Regions from separate parts of the Mesorhizobium sp. P2_E10 genome, predicted to be linked through region 1. Evidence: riboswitches for the same ligand, from Rfam matches in the RefSeq annotation. Region 1 holds a riboswitch; the other holds the start of a gene.
The links. Region 1 has a riboswitch for cobalamin ahead of AC1D0N_RS14360 (DUF1636 family protein). Riboswitches for the same ligand answer to the same signal wherever they lie in the genome.
Positions count from the first base shown of each region.

Region 2: it holds a riboswitch for cobalamin, as region 1 does, so the genes downstream of both, AC1D0N_RS02200 (aromatic ring-hydroxylating oxygenase subunit alpha) here and AC1D0N_RS14360 (DUF1636 family protein) in region 1, are expected to answer to the same signal.

Region 1 is NZ_JBFUEK010000004.1:493,177-501,033, forward strand. It holds gene cobG (precorrin-3B synthase) at 1-252, opposite strand, end outside; gene cobN (cobaltochelatase subunit CobN) at 249-3,818, opposite strand; gene cobW (cobalamin biosynthesis protein CobW) at 3,837-4,874, opposite strand; gene AC1D0N_RS14360 (DUF1636 family protein) at 4,877-5,305, opposite strand; cobalamin riboswitch at 5,345-5,548, opposite strand; gene AC1D0N_RS14365 (winged helix-turn-helix domain-containing protein) at 5,578-6,777, opposite strand; gene AC1D0N_RS14370 (NADH-quinone oxidoreductase subunit A) at 7,110-7,475, shown strand; gene AC1D0N_RS14375 (NuoB/complex I 20 kDa subunit family protein) at 7,466-7,857, shown strand, end outside.
Region 2 is NZ_JBFUEK010000001.1:433,187-441,043, forward strand. It holds gene AC1D0N_RS02185 (serine kinase) at 1-146, opposite strand, end outside; gene AC1D0N_RS02190 (PqqD family protein) at 189-617, opposite strand; gene AC1D0N_RS02195 (FAD-binding oxidoreductase) at 778-1,872, opposite strand; gene AC1D0N_RS02200 (aromatic ring-hydroxylating oxygenase subunit alpha) at 1,950-3,197, opposite strand; cobalamin riboswitch at 3,314-3,515, opposite strand; gene AC1D0N_RS02205 (DUF680 domain-containing protein) at 4,023-4,229, shown strand; gene AC1D0N_RS02210 (DUF680 domain-containing protein) at 4,302-4,502, shown strand; gene AC1D0N_RS02215 (DUF680 domain-containing protein) at 4,561-4,800, shown strand; gene AC1D0N_RS02220 (ABC transporter ATP-binding protein) at 4,879-5,991, opposite strand; gene bglA (beta-galactosidase BglA) at 6,023-7,687, opposite strand; gene AC1D0N_RS02230 (carbohydrate ABC transporter permease) at 7,692-7,857, opposite strand, start outside.

The sequences.
Region 1 (7,857 bases):
GATACCCAGCGCATCAACCTCCGTCGCCAGCCGCGCAGCACCAGCCGCTGTCAGGCCGCGTATCTGCAAACTGCCGCGCGCGGTGACTTCCATGATGCCATTGCCGTGCCGCAGGGCGGATTCGCAGAGTCCGATCAAAAGCTTCGGCGACAATCCTCCCGCGACCGGGTTGAGCCGCACCAGCAGGCCGTCGCCGGTCTGCATCGGCGCGGACAGAGCAGGGCAGGCGCCGCGGCGCGAGAAGGCGTTCATGCCGCCACCCCCAGCGCCTGAGCCTCGGCAATCAAGGCCGCCAGATCGTCGTCGATGGAATTGCGCAAGGGATGCCAGAGGCCGCGCCGCCGTGCCGACAGGAAACGTTCGGCGATGATCTTCGCGGCGGCCGGGTTCTCGCGCAGGATGAAGGCGCGAACCTCGGGGTCGCCGAGATAAGCGTCATGCACGGCCTCGATCAGCGCGCCCGATATGGCATTCGTGGTTTCGGCGAAGCCGACCAGGCGATCGACCGTCTCGGCGAATTCCGAGGCGCCGCGCGGGCCGTGGCGCATCTGGCCGGATATGAAGCGCGGATTGACCGCGCGGGCGCGCACCACCCGCGCCACCGCCTCACTGATCGAGCGCGGCTTCGGCTTTTGCGGGTCGGTGGTGTCGAGCACAATGACGTCGGCGTTCTTGCCGAGTGCCGCAAGCGCCGCCGAAAAACCGCCGATGAAGGCGACATCGGCGGAGCCTTCGAGGATATCGCGACCGGGGTCGTCACCAGTATGAACCAGCAAATCGGCCTCGGCGATGCGTCCCTCGAAGGCGCCGGGCGCCGAGACGCCTTCGTCCTCGGCGCCGCCGTAGGCATGCGACGTCGCATCGAGATAGGCGCGGCCGATCTCTTCGCGCGCGCCCCAATCGCCACTTGCCAGAAGATCCTCGACACCGGCGCCGTAAGTGCCGGGCGAGGTGCCGAAAATGCGCGGGCTGATCCTGCCGTCAGCGCGGGTTCTGGCGGCGAGCGGATTTTCCGAATCGTCCTCGTCGCGGGTGGCGACGGCGTTGGCGGCGGCATCGATCAGCGCGATCTGGGTCGGGAACATGTCTCGGAACAGGCCCGAAATACGCCAGGTGACATCGACGCGTGGGCGTCCGAGCGTTGCCGGCGACAGCACTTCGATGCCGGTGATACGGCCGGTTGCCGAATCCCATTGCGGCCGGCAGCCCATCAGCGCCAGGCCTTGCGCGATCTCCTCGCCGCCGGTGCGCAACGAGGCCGAGCCCCAGAGGTCGATGACCAGCGAACGCGGCCAGTCGCCATGCGATTGCATGTAGCTGCGCACCACCTCTTCCGCCGCCGCCCTGCCCAGATCATAGGCTGTCGGCGTCGGCATGGTGCGCGGGTCGGAGGTGAACAGATTGCGGCCGGTGGGCAGCACGTCGCGTCGGCCACGCGCCGGCGCCCCGGCAGGTCCGGCAGCGACATGGCGACCATCGAGGGCGGCAAGCAGTGCTGCCTTTTCGTTCACCGCGCTTTGTTTGCGCAACGGATCGGCCTCGCCCTCGGGCGAGCGGCCATAGATATGCAGGCCGTCCTTGATGGCGAAATCCTTGAGGTCGCAGAGCCAGGCGTCGATGCGGCGCAGCGCTTCGTCGGGCGCGTCGCTTTTGGCGACGCCGGCCTCCGAGGCGAGCCCAGTCTTCTGCGCGGTTTCGACGATCAGCTTCGCCAACCGGTCGCGGCGGCGGCGGTCGAGCCCGTCGGCCTGGGCATATTCATCGACCAGTCGCTCGAGCCTGTGCTGGTTCTCGTCCAGCCCGGCGCCAGCCAGCGGCGGCGGCAGATGGCCGAGCGTGACAGCGGCAATGCGCCGCTTGGCTTGCGCTGCCTCACCCGGGTTGGAAACGATGAAGGGATAGATGACGGGAAGCGGGCCGGTGACGATCTCGGGAAAGCAGTTTTCCGAGAGTGCCACGGTCTTGCCGGGCAGCCATTCCAGCGTGCCATGGGCGCCGACATGAATGAGGGCATGGATGCCGAGCGATTTGCGCAGCCACAGGCCGAAAGCGATCAGCTCGTGGCGCGGCGGCAGGGTTGGGTCGTGGTAGTCGGCGCGGCGGTCGGCCGAGCGTCCCCGATCGGGGGCGAGCGCCACGGTGATGTTGCCGAAGGTCGCGGCGCGGAAGGGGAAAGCGCTCTTACCCTCCCCCTTGTGGGGAGGGTGGCCCGCAGGGCCGGGTGGGGGTGGTGCGCCGCTACCCCCACCCCGTTTCGCGCCATCCGCTTCGCGAATGTCGCGAACCGACCCTCCCCACAAGGGGGAGGGTGAAGGAGCGCCCCACGCCGCATCTACCGCTGCAATTGCCGCTGTGGGCAGCTCCGTCGAAAAGGTACGATACTCATCCAGCCCCAGCCCGTCGCCACTCCGCTCCAGCATCTGCAGCAACTCGCGCGGCGTTTGCGGAATCCCTTCAACGGCGTAGCCCTGTTGCCTCAGGTCGTGCAGCATGGCGAGCACGCTGGACGGCACGTCGAGGCCGACGGCATAGCCGGTGCGGCCGGGTGCGCTGGGATAGTCGGGGATCAGGATGGCGAGCTTGCGCGTCGCGCGTGGCGCTTGCTGCAGGCGAACAAAAGCTTCGATGCGGTTTGCTACCTGCGCTACGCGGTCGGGCTCTGGTCGGTTGGCCAAGGCGCGGAAGGCCAGTGCCGGGTCGGTCTCGCTCTCGCCCTTGAAGGAGATGGCGCCGGCGAGGATACGGCCGTCGAGTTCGGGCAGCACGACATGCATGGCGAGATCGGCAGGCGCGAGGCCACGCTGGTTGTTTTGCCAGGTGTCGCGGCGGGTGGTTGCGACGATGACCTGGAAGACAGGCACGCCGGCGCGGTCGAACAGGGTTTCGACGCCGGGCTCGGCGCCGGAGGCGAAGGCGGTGGCGCTGATGATGGCGGCAGGCTTGAGCGTTGCGAGCGCGGTCTCGACGAAGGCGAGTGACGTCGGGTCCTTGAGGCTGGAGACGAAGATGGGGACCGGGGTGATGCCGCGCTGGCGAAGTGCTTCAACAAGCGCGTCGATGGGCGCGACATCGGCGGCCAGCAGCATCGAACGGTAGAAGAGGACAGGCACGACCTTTCCCTCCCCCTCGAGGGGAGGGTGGCCCGCAGGGCCAGGTGGGGTCGGTACGACTGGATGTGGCGTTTCTTTAGGTCGGCGTGCGTCACGGGCGACCCCACCCCCGGCCTGCGGCCGGACCCTGCCCTCAAGGGGGAGGGGGACGACGCCGCGTTCGGGCTCATAGTAGCCAGCCTTCGGAACTGCGACCGGCTCGACAATTTCTGCTTCCGACCCAGCCAGCCGCGCCAGCCGCTGCACCAGAGCGGTCATATTTGCCGGGCCGCCTTCGCGGAAATAGTCGAGCAGGCCGTCGAGTTCCTCGCGCGGCAGCGTCGAGGCTTCGATCAGCCTGAGATCTTCGTCGTGGCTTTCGCCGGGCAACAGCGCCAGTTTGATGCCGCGTGCGCGGGCGGTCGCGGCAAGCTGGTCGCAGCCATAGCGCCACCAGTCGTAACCGCCGAGGATACGAACAAGGATGATTTTGGCGTGCTGGGCGACGCTGTCGATCCAGAGGTCGACGGACATCGGATGGCGCAGGTCGCGAAGGGCTGCGAGCCGCATCGACGGCAGGCGTTCAGCATCTGCTTTCCACGCCGCCGCCAGCCCGGCCAGATCGCTGTCGGTGAAGGACAGCGCCACGATATCCGCCGGCGTCTGCCGCAGGTCGACCGGCTCGGCGAGATCGTCGAGCGAGGCGGATGTGGTGGTGAGGATGTGCATCGCGGCTCGTGCCTGAGATCAGCCGGCGAGTATACGCTCGATCGCCGGGCGGTTCAGCCCCTTCAGGCCGATGACGACAAGGCGCGAGCGGCGATCGTCTTCGGCGGTCCAGGCGCGGTCGTAATAGTGATTGACGCGCGGGCCGACGGCCTGCAGCAAAAGCCGCATCGGCTTGCCGCCGACATCGACGAAGCCTTTGACGCGCAACACGTTTTCTTGCTCGGCGGCAGTGGCGACGCGTTTTGCCAGCTCGTCCGGATTGGCGATCGAGGCAATGTCGACGATGAAGGTGTCGAAGTCGTCATGTTCGTGGTCGAAGGCGCCGTCATGGTGGGACTTGCGGTTCTCGATGTCGTCCTCGACGGCGAGACCGAGGCCGAGCAGCACCGAGGGATCGACCTTGCCATGCGACGTCGGCACGATTTTCACGGCGCGGGCGGAATGTTCGTTGATGATGGCGTTGGCGCGAGCCGAGCCGGCGGCGTCCATCAGGTCGCTCTTCGACAGAATGATCAGGTCAGCGCAGGCGATCTGGTCCTCGAACACTTCCTCGACCGGGTCGTCATGGTCCAGCGTCTCGTCTTGCGCGCGTTGCGCCTGCAGGGCGTCCATGTCGTTGGCGACACGGCCCTCGGCCAGCGCCGGCCCGTCGACTACGGCGATGACGCCGTCGACCGTCACTCGGCTTTTCACGCTCGGCCACTGGAAAGCCTGGACCAGCGGCTTGGGCAGCGCCAGGCCCGAGGTTTCGATCAGGATGTGGTCGACGCGCGGCGTTAGTGCGAGGATCTGGTCGAGCGCCGGTACGAAATCGTCGGCGACGGTGCAGCAGATGCAGCCATTGGCCAGTTCGACGATGTTTTCCTCCGGGCAGGTGTCGATGCCGCAGCCTTTGAGGATTTCGCCATCGATGCCGATGTCGCCAAACTCGTTGACGATGATGGCAATGCGCTTGCCGCCGGCGTTTTCCAGGAGATGGCGGACCAGCGTCGTCTTGCCGGCGCCGAGGAAGCCGGTGACGACGGTGCAGGGAACGCGGGAGAGGTTGGCGGTCATGATCAGTCCTTCAGCATGTCGAGGGGAGGGATGCGGGCAACGAGGCCGCGCTTCAGGCTATCGGGGCGTCCGCGCCAGGGAATGAGGCCGTCGGTCGAGGTGGCGAAGAGTTTGGCGCCGGTGACGAGATCGGCGCCGCTGGTCAAGGTTAGGTCGCCGAAGACATAGCTCCAGCAGCCGTCACGCAGGATCGCGGCGCTCAGCCTTCGCTTGCAATTGCCGAGGCACTCGACGGTGCGGATGCGGATGTTGTCTTCCGATGCGGCGCGGCGCGTGTCGTCGGCAAGCAGTTCGCCGGCGCGGGGGTGGGCGTCGGAGCCGGTCTCGTCGCGGCACGAGGCGCACACGATGACGGTGACGCCGGCCAAGGCATCGCTGTCGTCGGACAAAATATCCGCTGTTTCAGCCGAAAAACTGCTGTCGCGTTCCAAATCAGGCTCCTTGCCCGGAAGACCCGCCAGGCGATCGGATACTTTATGTCCTAGACGGCAGGTCTCCTGGCTCGCGGGTCATCGCCTTGGGTGCCGCCTTCCCGGTGTTACCCAGTGGTTTTCGGCCCAGGCTCTTCGCTTACAGTTGCGGGGACAGCCGCGGATTTGAGATCGAAATCCCGCACCGCATTCCCTCTTGGCTCCTCCCTTTGAAGAGAAGAGACCGTCTGGACCGGATTTAGGCTTGTGTATGCAGGCGTGTCAACGCACGTCTACGACGCGGCGATGTCGGCGAGCGGCTGCCCGAGGTCGCCGGCGGGTGTCACTTCCATACGCTCGAGACCGAGCCAGCCCTGCATCAGTTTCAATTCCTCGAACAGTTCTGCGGCAGTCTCAGGCGGCGCGCCGGGCTCGGCGTAGGCGGCGTGGACGCGCAGCACGCTGGCGGGACGGTCGGCCTTGAGGTCGACGCGGGCGACGATGCGGTCTCCCAGCAGGAAGGGCAGGACGTAGTAGCCGTACTGCCGTTTGTCGGCCGGCGTGTAGATCTCGATGCGGTAGCGGAAGTTGAACAGGTTTTCGGTGCGCGTCCGCTCGAAGACGACCGGATCGAAGGGTGCCAGCAAGGCCCGAGCCTCAATCCGGCGCGGCAAACGGGCGTCTTTGTGCATATAGGCCGGCTTGTCCCAGCCCTCGACGCGCATAGGCAAAAGTTCGCCGGTCTCGACCAGTTCCTCGAGGCGCCCCCTCATATCGGCGGGCGAAAGGCGGAAGTAGTCGCGCAGGTCGCTTGCTGTTGCGATGCCGTGGGCGCGGGCGGAAATGCGCAGCAATTCGCGATGCGCGTCCTCCGGGGCGGGCACCGGCAGATCGAGGATCGCCTGCGGCAGGACGCGCTCCGGCAGGTCGTAGAAGCGTTCGAAGCCGCGGCGGTGCGCCGTGGTGATGCGGCCGGCCCAGAACAGCCATTCGAAGGCATGCTTGGCGTGGCTCCAGCCCCACCAGCCGCCCGAGCCTTTCTGGCCTTCGAGGGCGGAGGCGGCGATCGGGCCGCGCGACACGACCTCTCGATAGATCTCTTCGATATAGGCCGCGTGTTCGCGGCCCCATTTTGCCAGGCCCAGATACATCTCGTCGCCGCGCTCGGCCCGCTGCATGCGCCAGCGCATCAGCGGGTATGTTTCGACCGGCAGGAAGGAGGCTTCGTGGGCCCAATATTCGAAGACCGTGCGCTTGCGCGTCACGGCGGCGTTGTCGAGCAAAGCGAGCGGGTAGGGGCCAAGGCGCGAATAGAGCGGCATATAGTGAGCGCGCACCACGGCGCTGACGGAATCGATCTGCAGCAGCCCGGTGCGGGAAAGCACGCGGGCGAAGTGCCGGCGGTCAGGCGTGCCGGTGGGGCGGGTATCATTGAAACCCTGGGCCGCAAGCGCGATGCGGCGAGCCATGGCAAGCGAGATCTTTTCCTTCATGGGAGACGAGACTCTGATGATTTTCGAGCAAATGGAGCCGGTGATTCCGGGTCATGCTAGCAGGGTTTTGGCGGGATCCATGTCAGGAGAGAAAAGTGGAGTAAAAAGTGAAGGAAATCAAACAGGAGCGGAACGGACCAGTTTCTCTCGAAGTGCCATCCAGCACCGTCTTTTGAACAAGGTTTGACTTGCTTCGCCGAAAGCGCTGCGCTAACCCTCGCCGCGTTGCAGCATAGGCACTTAAAACGGTTCAGCGGTTAAACTGTCACGCTTCCGCATTGAGGTTCGTTGCTGTAATCAGAGTGGATTGGCCGCCAACGGGAAGCTGCTGCATGACCGCACTTTTGAGTTCGTACCTGCCCATCGTCCTGTTCATCGGCGTGGCTCTGGTCGTCGGCCTGGCGCTGCTTGTGGCGCCGTTCCTGGTGGCCTACCGCAGCCCCGACCCGGAAAAGCTTTCCGCCTATGAGTGCGGCTTCAACTCGTTCGACGATGCCCGCATGAAGTTCGACATCCGCTTCTACCTGGTGTCGATCCTGTTCATCATCTTCGATCTGGAAGTGGCCTTCCTGTTTCCGTGGGCGGTCTCCTTCTCGAAAATCGGCATGCTCGGTTTCTGGTCTATGATGGTGTTTCTGGCGGTGCTGACCATCGGCTTTGCCTATGAATGGAAAAAAGGAGCGCTGGAATGGGATTGAGCGACAGTTCCGGCACGCTCGTCGCGCCGAAGCCCAAGGGCCTGATCGATCCCAACACCGGCCGGCCGGTGGGGTCTGACGATCCGTTCTTCCTCGAAATCAACAACGAGTTGGCCGACAAGGGCTTTCTCGTCACTTCGACCGAGGCGCTGATCACCTGGGCGCGCAGCGGTTCGCTGATGTTCATGACCTTCGGTCTCGCCTGCTGCGCGGTCGAGATGATCCACACCTCGATGCCGCGCTACGACTCGGAGCGGTTCGGGGTTGCGCCTCGTGCGTCGCCGCGCCAGTCAGACATCATGATCGTGGCCGGCACGCTGACCAACAAGATGGCGCCGGCGCTGCGCAAGGTCTACGACCAGATGCCGGAGCCGCGCTACGT
Region 2 (7,857 bases), on a different contig from region 1:
AAGGCGCCGGGGCTGAGATGCGCCGTCAGATCCAGCCGCGGCAAGCGGACCGTGGTGGTGACCGGATAGCGCTCAGTCGCGCTTTCCGCCGCCGCCAGCACATGACGGGCATAGTCGGTCAGGGTTTGAAGGGTGACGCCTGGCATGGCTGACTTCCAGCGTTGCCCGACCGGGCCACTTGGGTGGTTTCAGGGCGCCGGCTTGACCGCCGGCCAACCGAGAGGTTCCTCGACCTCGTGGATCGGGTCGACAAGAATGAGATCGGCAAGGTCGTCATGGATGTCGACCTTGAGCGGCTCGCTGCTGCCGGCGAGTTGGGCCAGCAGGGCGCCCGAGATGGGTTGCGCGGCTGCATCGGCCGCACGCACGAGCAAGCCGAATTCGAGCAGTTGGGAAATGAAGCTGTCGAGCTCGGCTAACCTGATTGTGGCCCCGCCAGCCGCTTGTCCGACCAGTGCGTGGGCGCCAACACCGGACGACAGCGCCTGCCAGACCCCGCTGCCCGAATCGGAGAAGCCGAAATATTTCCCGTTCGAAAGATCGAGGACTACGGCTTCGCCGTCAAAGGACTCGAAAACGATGTCCTTGCTCGCGACCGCGTAGACCAATTGCTCCATCAAAACGTCCCCACACCAGGCTGCCCGAAAGCGATCACCGGTCGCTGCGGTTCGCCTTGCCCTGGAAAAGCGTCTAGCCACTTGGCCGTTCTTTGGCAAGACAGAGCGCCGGCCAGGGCCAGGCTGATACGCAAAGGCAAGCGGCCAATCCGCGGTCCTGTCAGGCCTCGATCTCGAGCGCCGACAGCGGCCGCGAGCAACAGGCAAGGATAAAGCCGTCATCGATCTCGTGATCGAGAATGCCGCCATTGTGGCTCATCTCGACCTCGCCTGAAACCTTCTTCACCTTGCAGGTTCCGCACAGGCCGAACTCGCACGCTGCAGGGATTCTCACACCCGAAGCGCGCGCCGTCTGCAGCACGGTCTGGCCGGCAACGCATTCGGCGTCGACATCCGAAAGCGAGAAGCGAACCGGCGTAACAGTGTCGGCAGGCACTTCGATCCCAGCCGGCGATGTGAACGGAGCCGGGACTTCTTCCACAGCGGGAGCCGCAAAACTCTCCTGGTGGTAATAGGCCATGTCGAAGCCGGAGGCCTCCAGCATCTGCCGCACCGCGCGCATGAACGGGTCCGGGCCGCAGCAGAAGATTTCGCGCTCGCGGAAGTCCGGCGCCAGCAGCGGCAGCCGGATCGCGTCGATCCGCCCCATATGCCCGAACCAGCCTTCGCGGCTCGACCGCTCCTCGATCATGAAGCCGAGCGACAGGCCCGGCATGCGGCTTCCCAGCAATTCGAGTTCCTTGCGGAAGATGATCTCTTCCGGGCGCCGCGCGCAGTTGACGAAGCCGACATCGGTCCACGGCGCGCAGTCGTTAAGCCAGCGCAGCATCGACATCATCGGCGTCACACCGGAGCCGGCCGAAATGAACAGATATTTGGCCGCGGGGTGGCTGTGCAGCGAAAAGTCGCCTGCCGGTCCATAGGCCTTCACGTGGACGCCGGGCTTCAAATTATCGAACATCCAGCGCGTGCCGACGCTGCCGGCCTGGGCCTTCACCGTCACCGCAATCGAGAACGGCCGCGACGGTGAGGACGACAGCGTGTAGGTCCGCATCAGCGGGCCCTCGGTGGTCGGCAGTTCCAGTGTCACGAATTGCCCCGGCTTGTAGCGAAACCAGGTCTGATTGTCAGAGCGGAAGGTGAAGGTCTTCACCTCCGGCGCCTCGTCGCTGACGCCGATCACTTCCAACACCTGCAGCCTGTCGTTCCAGGGCGCCATCTCGTCGAGATGGCGGTAGAGGCCAAGGTCCGTCATCGCATTCATCCTTCCGACCTTTTCATGCTGCACATGGCGTTACTCCAAAACCGCTCAACACTTTTGGGCGCCATGTGCTAGGCGACGCTGCGCAGCGCGGGCCGGCCGCCCTCGGCAAGGCGCGGCTCGATGAAGCGGGCATACCAGTCGACGAACTGGATCACGCCGCCTTCATGCAACTCCGAATAGGGGCCGGGCTCATAGGCCGGCGACAGGATGCCGAAGGCGTTCTCTTCGACGATGCGGCGGTCCTGGTCGTTGGTCTCGGTCCAGACATGGGTGAGCTCGGCGAGGTCGTAGTCGACGCCTTCCACCGCATCCTTGTGGACCAGCCATTTCGTCGTCACCGCCGTCTCCGTGGCGCTGATCGGCAGCACGCGGAAGGTAACGGCGTGGTCGATGAGGATGTGGTTCCAGGTCGTCGGGTAGTGGTAGTGCATCAAGGTGCCGATGCGGTCGGCCGAAACGCTGTCGGAAAGGTTCTTCTTCACCGCGCGCTTGCCGTTCATCGTATAGCTGACGGCATCGCGCAGCAGCGGCGCGCGGGTGGCGCGAAACTGTCCGGTGGGATCGATGCGGAACTTGCTCGGCAGGCCCGTTGCCTCGCACTTCGCCCAGTGCGCCAGCATTTCAGGGTCGCTGTCGGCACCCTGCACACCGGTCACGGTCGGCGCTTCCGGGAAAGTCTTGCACAGTTCCGGATGGTTACCGGCGCAGTGATAGCACTCGCGGTTGTTCTCCCAGACCAGCTTCCAGTTGCCCTTTTCGACGATGGTCGATTCGAAGGCGACCTTTGCCTCGCGCAGCCGGTGCGGCAACAGATAGGGTTCGATCATGGCGCGCATCGGCGCGAAGTCCGCCGGCTCCCTGGCCAGGCAGATGAAGATGTAGCCGCCGACGCTCTCGCAGGCCACCGGCTTCAGGCTGAACTGGCTCTTGTCGAAACCATCGGCCATCTGCCGTGCGAACAGGAGCCTGCCGTCCAGTTCGTAGGTCCACTGGTGATAGGGGCAGACGAGCTTGGCCGCAGTGCCTTTCTCTGCGTTGCAGACGCGGCTGCCGCGATGACGGCAGGAATTGTGAAACGCGTTGATCTTGCCTTGCTGGTCGCGGACCAGCACCACCGGATAGTCGCCGACCTGGGCGGTGATGTAGCTGCCCGGCTTCGGCAATTCGCAATCATGACCGATGAACAGCCAGTCGCGATACCAGATCAGCTCCATGTCGAGCTTGAAGTAGTCGGGATCGGTATAGAAGGGCTGCTCGAGCGAGTAGCCGTCCCTGCGGCTGTGCAAGAGCCTCAGCATGTCGTTGCGCGCATCCATGTCCTGTCCTCATCTTCAAAGGACTGAACTTGGTGGTGATGGAGGAAAGACCGGTCGCAATCCGGCGACAAGGCCGGCATGCACCATCCACCTCTTGACCGCCCACCGCGATCAGTCGAGTCTAGCTATCTCGGGCTGGTTTCCGGGCTCTGGAGTGTCCTTGCGGACGGTCGCGACACCTTCCCAGGCTTGTGGCCCAGTGGTCTCCCGTTGCGACTTGAACTCCACCACCGTTGCGGGGGCAGCGCCGGGTTTTGACCGGCTTCCCAATTCTCCGCTTCATCGTCACGAAGCGGCACCTGAGATGCCATCATCTAATCACGACAGCGGCCGCGCCATCGGCATGAAAGCGACATCGCATCCATGCGGCGCGACACCATAGGCGAAATGCACCGACCAGGATTTGTGACGCGAACCCAGCCTTTTCACTGGCCGCGACCCGCCCGCTTCGCGCGTCGGATTCGACCTGCGGCGGGGCTAAAAACAGTTAACAGTTTCGAAGTGACTATTAGTAGTTTCTAAAATCGAACCGAACGGTTCGTTTCTGTTGACAGAGCGTGCAGGACGCTGTGAACGCTGGTTTGCCAATTCGTCAGCTGGCTCACCGGTGGCACAGCATAACGAATTGAAACTATTAACTAAAATAGAAAGTGTAGGAGGCTCTGGTACAATTTCAAGGTGCAGAGCCATGGTCCACGCGGAACAACTTCGTGATTGGAAACAGGCGCTGGCCTCACCCACATCGGGGCTGTCCGAACGACGCGAATTTCCTTCCAAGACACGCCGCTAGACGGACTGATGAACTAAAATACTGGAGTACTAAAAATGAAAAAGATTGTTCTCACTGCCGTCGCCGTTCTGGCCATCACCGGCAGCGCCTTCGCTGGTAGCGACCACTTTGGTTCCAATGGTGCGAACCAGCCTGCCGCCTCGGTCGACAGCTCGTACACGGCTTCCATTCAGAAGTCGGCTCCGGCTGACAAGCAGCCCGTCGTTCAGGGCAGCGACCGTAACCTTTTCGGCAACAACTAACAGCCGATTCCCAACGGACGGCGGGTTTGCCCCGCCGCCTTGGTGGAATTCAGACATTCAGGAGTACTTAAAATGAAAAAGATTGTTCTCACCGCCGCGGCCGTTTTGGCCATCACCGGCAGCGCCTTCGCCACTGGCAGCGACCACTTCGGCGACAACCAGGCCGCCCCGGCTGTCGACAGCTCGTACACGGCTTCCATCCAGAAGTCGGCTCCGGCTGACAAGCAGCCCGCCGTTCAGGGCAGCGACCGTAACCTCTTCGGCAACAACTAAGCCGATCCGGCAAAGCGCTTTGCCGCTTTCTGGAAACCAAAAACTCAGGAGACTTAAGATGAAGAAGATTGTTCTTGCCGCCGCCGCCATCATGATTGCCGCCGGCAGCGCCTATGCCCACAACGACAGCGTTGGCGGGACCGACATCAACAAGCAGGCGACCGTCAACGTCGATAAGACGCAGACGTCTTCGGTGCGCAACACCGGCTCGCCGGTCTACAAGCTGCTGAACTCGTCGGGTGACGCCCAGAAGTCGGCCCCTCAGGGCAGCGACCGGAACCTCTTCGGCAACAACTAACAGCCGAAGTCGGTCTCCAGAAAAAAGAGCGGCGGGCCAGGCCCGCCGCTCTTTTTTGTTGATACGGACCGGTCGGCCTCAAGCCGCCTTTGCTTCCGGCTTGTGCAGTGCGAAGGAATGTCCGTCGGCGTCGAAGATATGCAGGTCACCGCCATCCGCGCTCAGCCGCAGCGTCGCCCCGCGCTTGACCTCGACATTGCCGGGCAGCTTGGTCACCAGCGGCAGGTCGGCGCGGCCGATGTCGACATAGATGAGCTGAACCTCGCCGAGTTGTTCGACATAGTCCACCTTGCCCTCGAAAAGATAATCGGCGCCGGTGGAGACCACCAGATCCTCCGGTCGCACGCCGAAGCTTACCGCGGCGCCTTTCGCTGAAGCCGGCGTGGTGATTGGCACCGTCGCCTTGCGGCCGCCGACATGGCTGACGACAGTCGAATTGCCGGTTGTTTCGATCGTCGCCGGCAAGATGTTCATGGCCGGCGAGCCGATGAACTGGGCAACGAACAGATTGCCCGGTTTCTTGTAGAGGTCCATTGGCGTGCCGACCTGCTCGATATGACCTTCCTTGAGCACCACGATGCGGTCGGCCAGCGTCATCGCCTCGACCTGGTCGTGGGTGACGTAGATCATCGTCGTGTTGGGCATCGATTCCTTGAGCTTGGCGATCTCGATGCGGGTGGCGACGCGCAGAGCCGCATCAAGGTTGGACAGCGGCTCGTCGAACAGGAACACTTTTGGATTGCGCACGATGGCGCGGCCGATGGCGACGCGCTGGCGCTGGCCGCCCGACATCGCCTTGGGCAAGCGGTCGAGATATTTGGTCAGCTGCAGGATTTCCGCCGCCTGGCGCACGCGCCGGTCGATCTCGGCCTTGTTCTCTTTGCCGATCTTCATCGAGAACGCCATGTTGTCGTAGACGGTCATATGCGGGTAGAGCGCGTAGGACTGGAACACCATGGCGATGCCCCGCTTCGACGGCGGCACGTCGTTGACCACCTCGCCGGCGATCTTGAGCTCGCCGGAGGTGATCTCCTCCAATCCGGCGATGGACCGCAGCAAGGTCGACTTGCCGCAACCCGAAGGGCCGACGAAGACGATGAACTCGCCCGACTTTATGTCGAGATCGATGCCGTGCAGAATGTGCAGATTGCCATATGATTTTTTCACTTGTCTTAGCGTGACATCGGCCATGATTTCCTCCCAGTGAATTCTTCTAGCAAATTCAGTCGATACGCCCGAACCAGGCGCCGTAGCCGCCAAGACGGATAGAGCCGGCGCCAGTCTGTCCTGAAAACCCGTGCCCCGGTAATGGCTGCAGCGCGCGGCCGCCGAGATCGATGTTGGCCAGCCCGGCGCCGAGATTGAAGACGCAGACGATCTGCTCGTTGCCTTCGCGACGTGTGAAGGCGACCGTATCGCCCTCGCTTTCGATGAACTCGATATCGCCCTTGGCCAGCGCCGGATGCAGACGGCGGAAAGCCAGAAAGCGCCGGTAGTGCTCGAGCAGCGAGCTGTCGTCGCCCTGCTGCACGTTGACCGCTTGCGAAAGGTGTTTTCCCGGCACCGGCAACCAGGGTTTTGCCGAGGAGAAGCCGGCATTCTTGGCCGTGGCATCCCACACCATCGGTGTGCGGCAGCCATCGCGGCCCTTGAATTCAGGCCAGAAGCGGATGCCGTAGGGGTCCTGCAAATCCTCGAATTGCAGCTCGGCTTCGCCGAGCCCGAGCTCTTCGCCCTGATAGAGGCAGACCGAGCCGCGCAGCGACATCAGCAGCGCCGAGATGACCTTGAGATAGGCGGTCTCGTCGGCCTCGCCGGCGGCCCAGCGCGACGCCGGGCGCATCACGTCATGATTGGAGAAAGCCCAACACGACCAGCCATCGCTGGCGACCTTGCCGAAGGATTCCAGCACCGAGCGCACCTTTGCTGCGCTGATCTTTTCGGGCGCCAGGAAATCGAACGAATAGCACATGTGCACGCGCTTCCCGCCCGCGGTGTAGGCCGCCACAACTTCCAGGCCGCGCTGCGAATCGCCGACCTCGCCGACCGCGGCGGTTGCCGGATATTCGTCGAGAAGCGCGCGGAAGCGTTCGAGGAAAGCGAGGTTTTCCGGCCGGCTCTTGTCGTAGAGATGGTCCTGGTAGTTGTAGGGGTTGACCGCAGGAGCGGTCTGGTCGTTGCGCTCTTCCGGCGGCAGCGGCGGATTGTTTTCCAGCCCCTGGCTGTGGAAGTAGAAGTTGATGGTGTCGAGGCGGAAGCCGTCGACGCCGCGCTCCAGCCAGAAGCGGGTGACCTCGAGCAGCGCGTCCTGGACGGCACGGCTGTGGAAGTTGAGATCGGGCTGCTCGGCCAGGAAATTATGCAGATAATATTGCTGGCGACTGGTGTCCCACTGCCAGGCCGAGCCGCCGAAAATCGACAGCCAGTTGTTGGGTGGCGTGCCGTCGGGCCTGGCGTCGGCCCAGACATACCAGTCGGCCTTGGCATTGGTGCGGCTTGAGCGGCTTTCCTTGAACCACGGATGATTGTCGGCGGTATGCGACAGCACCTCGTCGATCATCACCTTGAGGCCGAGCCTGTGCGCCTCGGCGGTCAGGGCGTCGAAGTCGGCCAGCGTGCCGAACATCGGATCGACGTCGCAATAGTCTGACACATCGTAGCCGAAATCCTTCATCGGCGACTTGAAGAAGGGCGAGATCCAGATGGCATCGACGCCCAGCGAGGCAATGTAGGGCAGCCTGCCTATAATGCCCTTGAGGTCGCCGATGCCGTCGCCGTTCGAGTCCTGATAGCTGCGCGGATAGATCTGGTAGATCACCGCGCCACGCCACCAGTCGCGATCGACGGCGAGATCGGGCTTCGAGGTCGCCTTGAAAGCGGATTGCATGGTCTCAGCCTCCTTTCACCGAGCCTGCAAGCAGCCCGCGGACGAAATAGCGCTGCAGCGAGAAGAACACGATCAGCGGCACGATGATGGTCACGAAAGCCGATGTCGTCAGGATTTCCCAATCACCACCGCGTGAGCCGAGCAACGCATTGAGCTTGGCGGTCAGCACG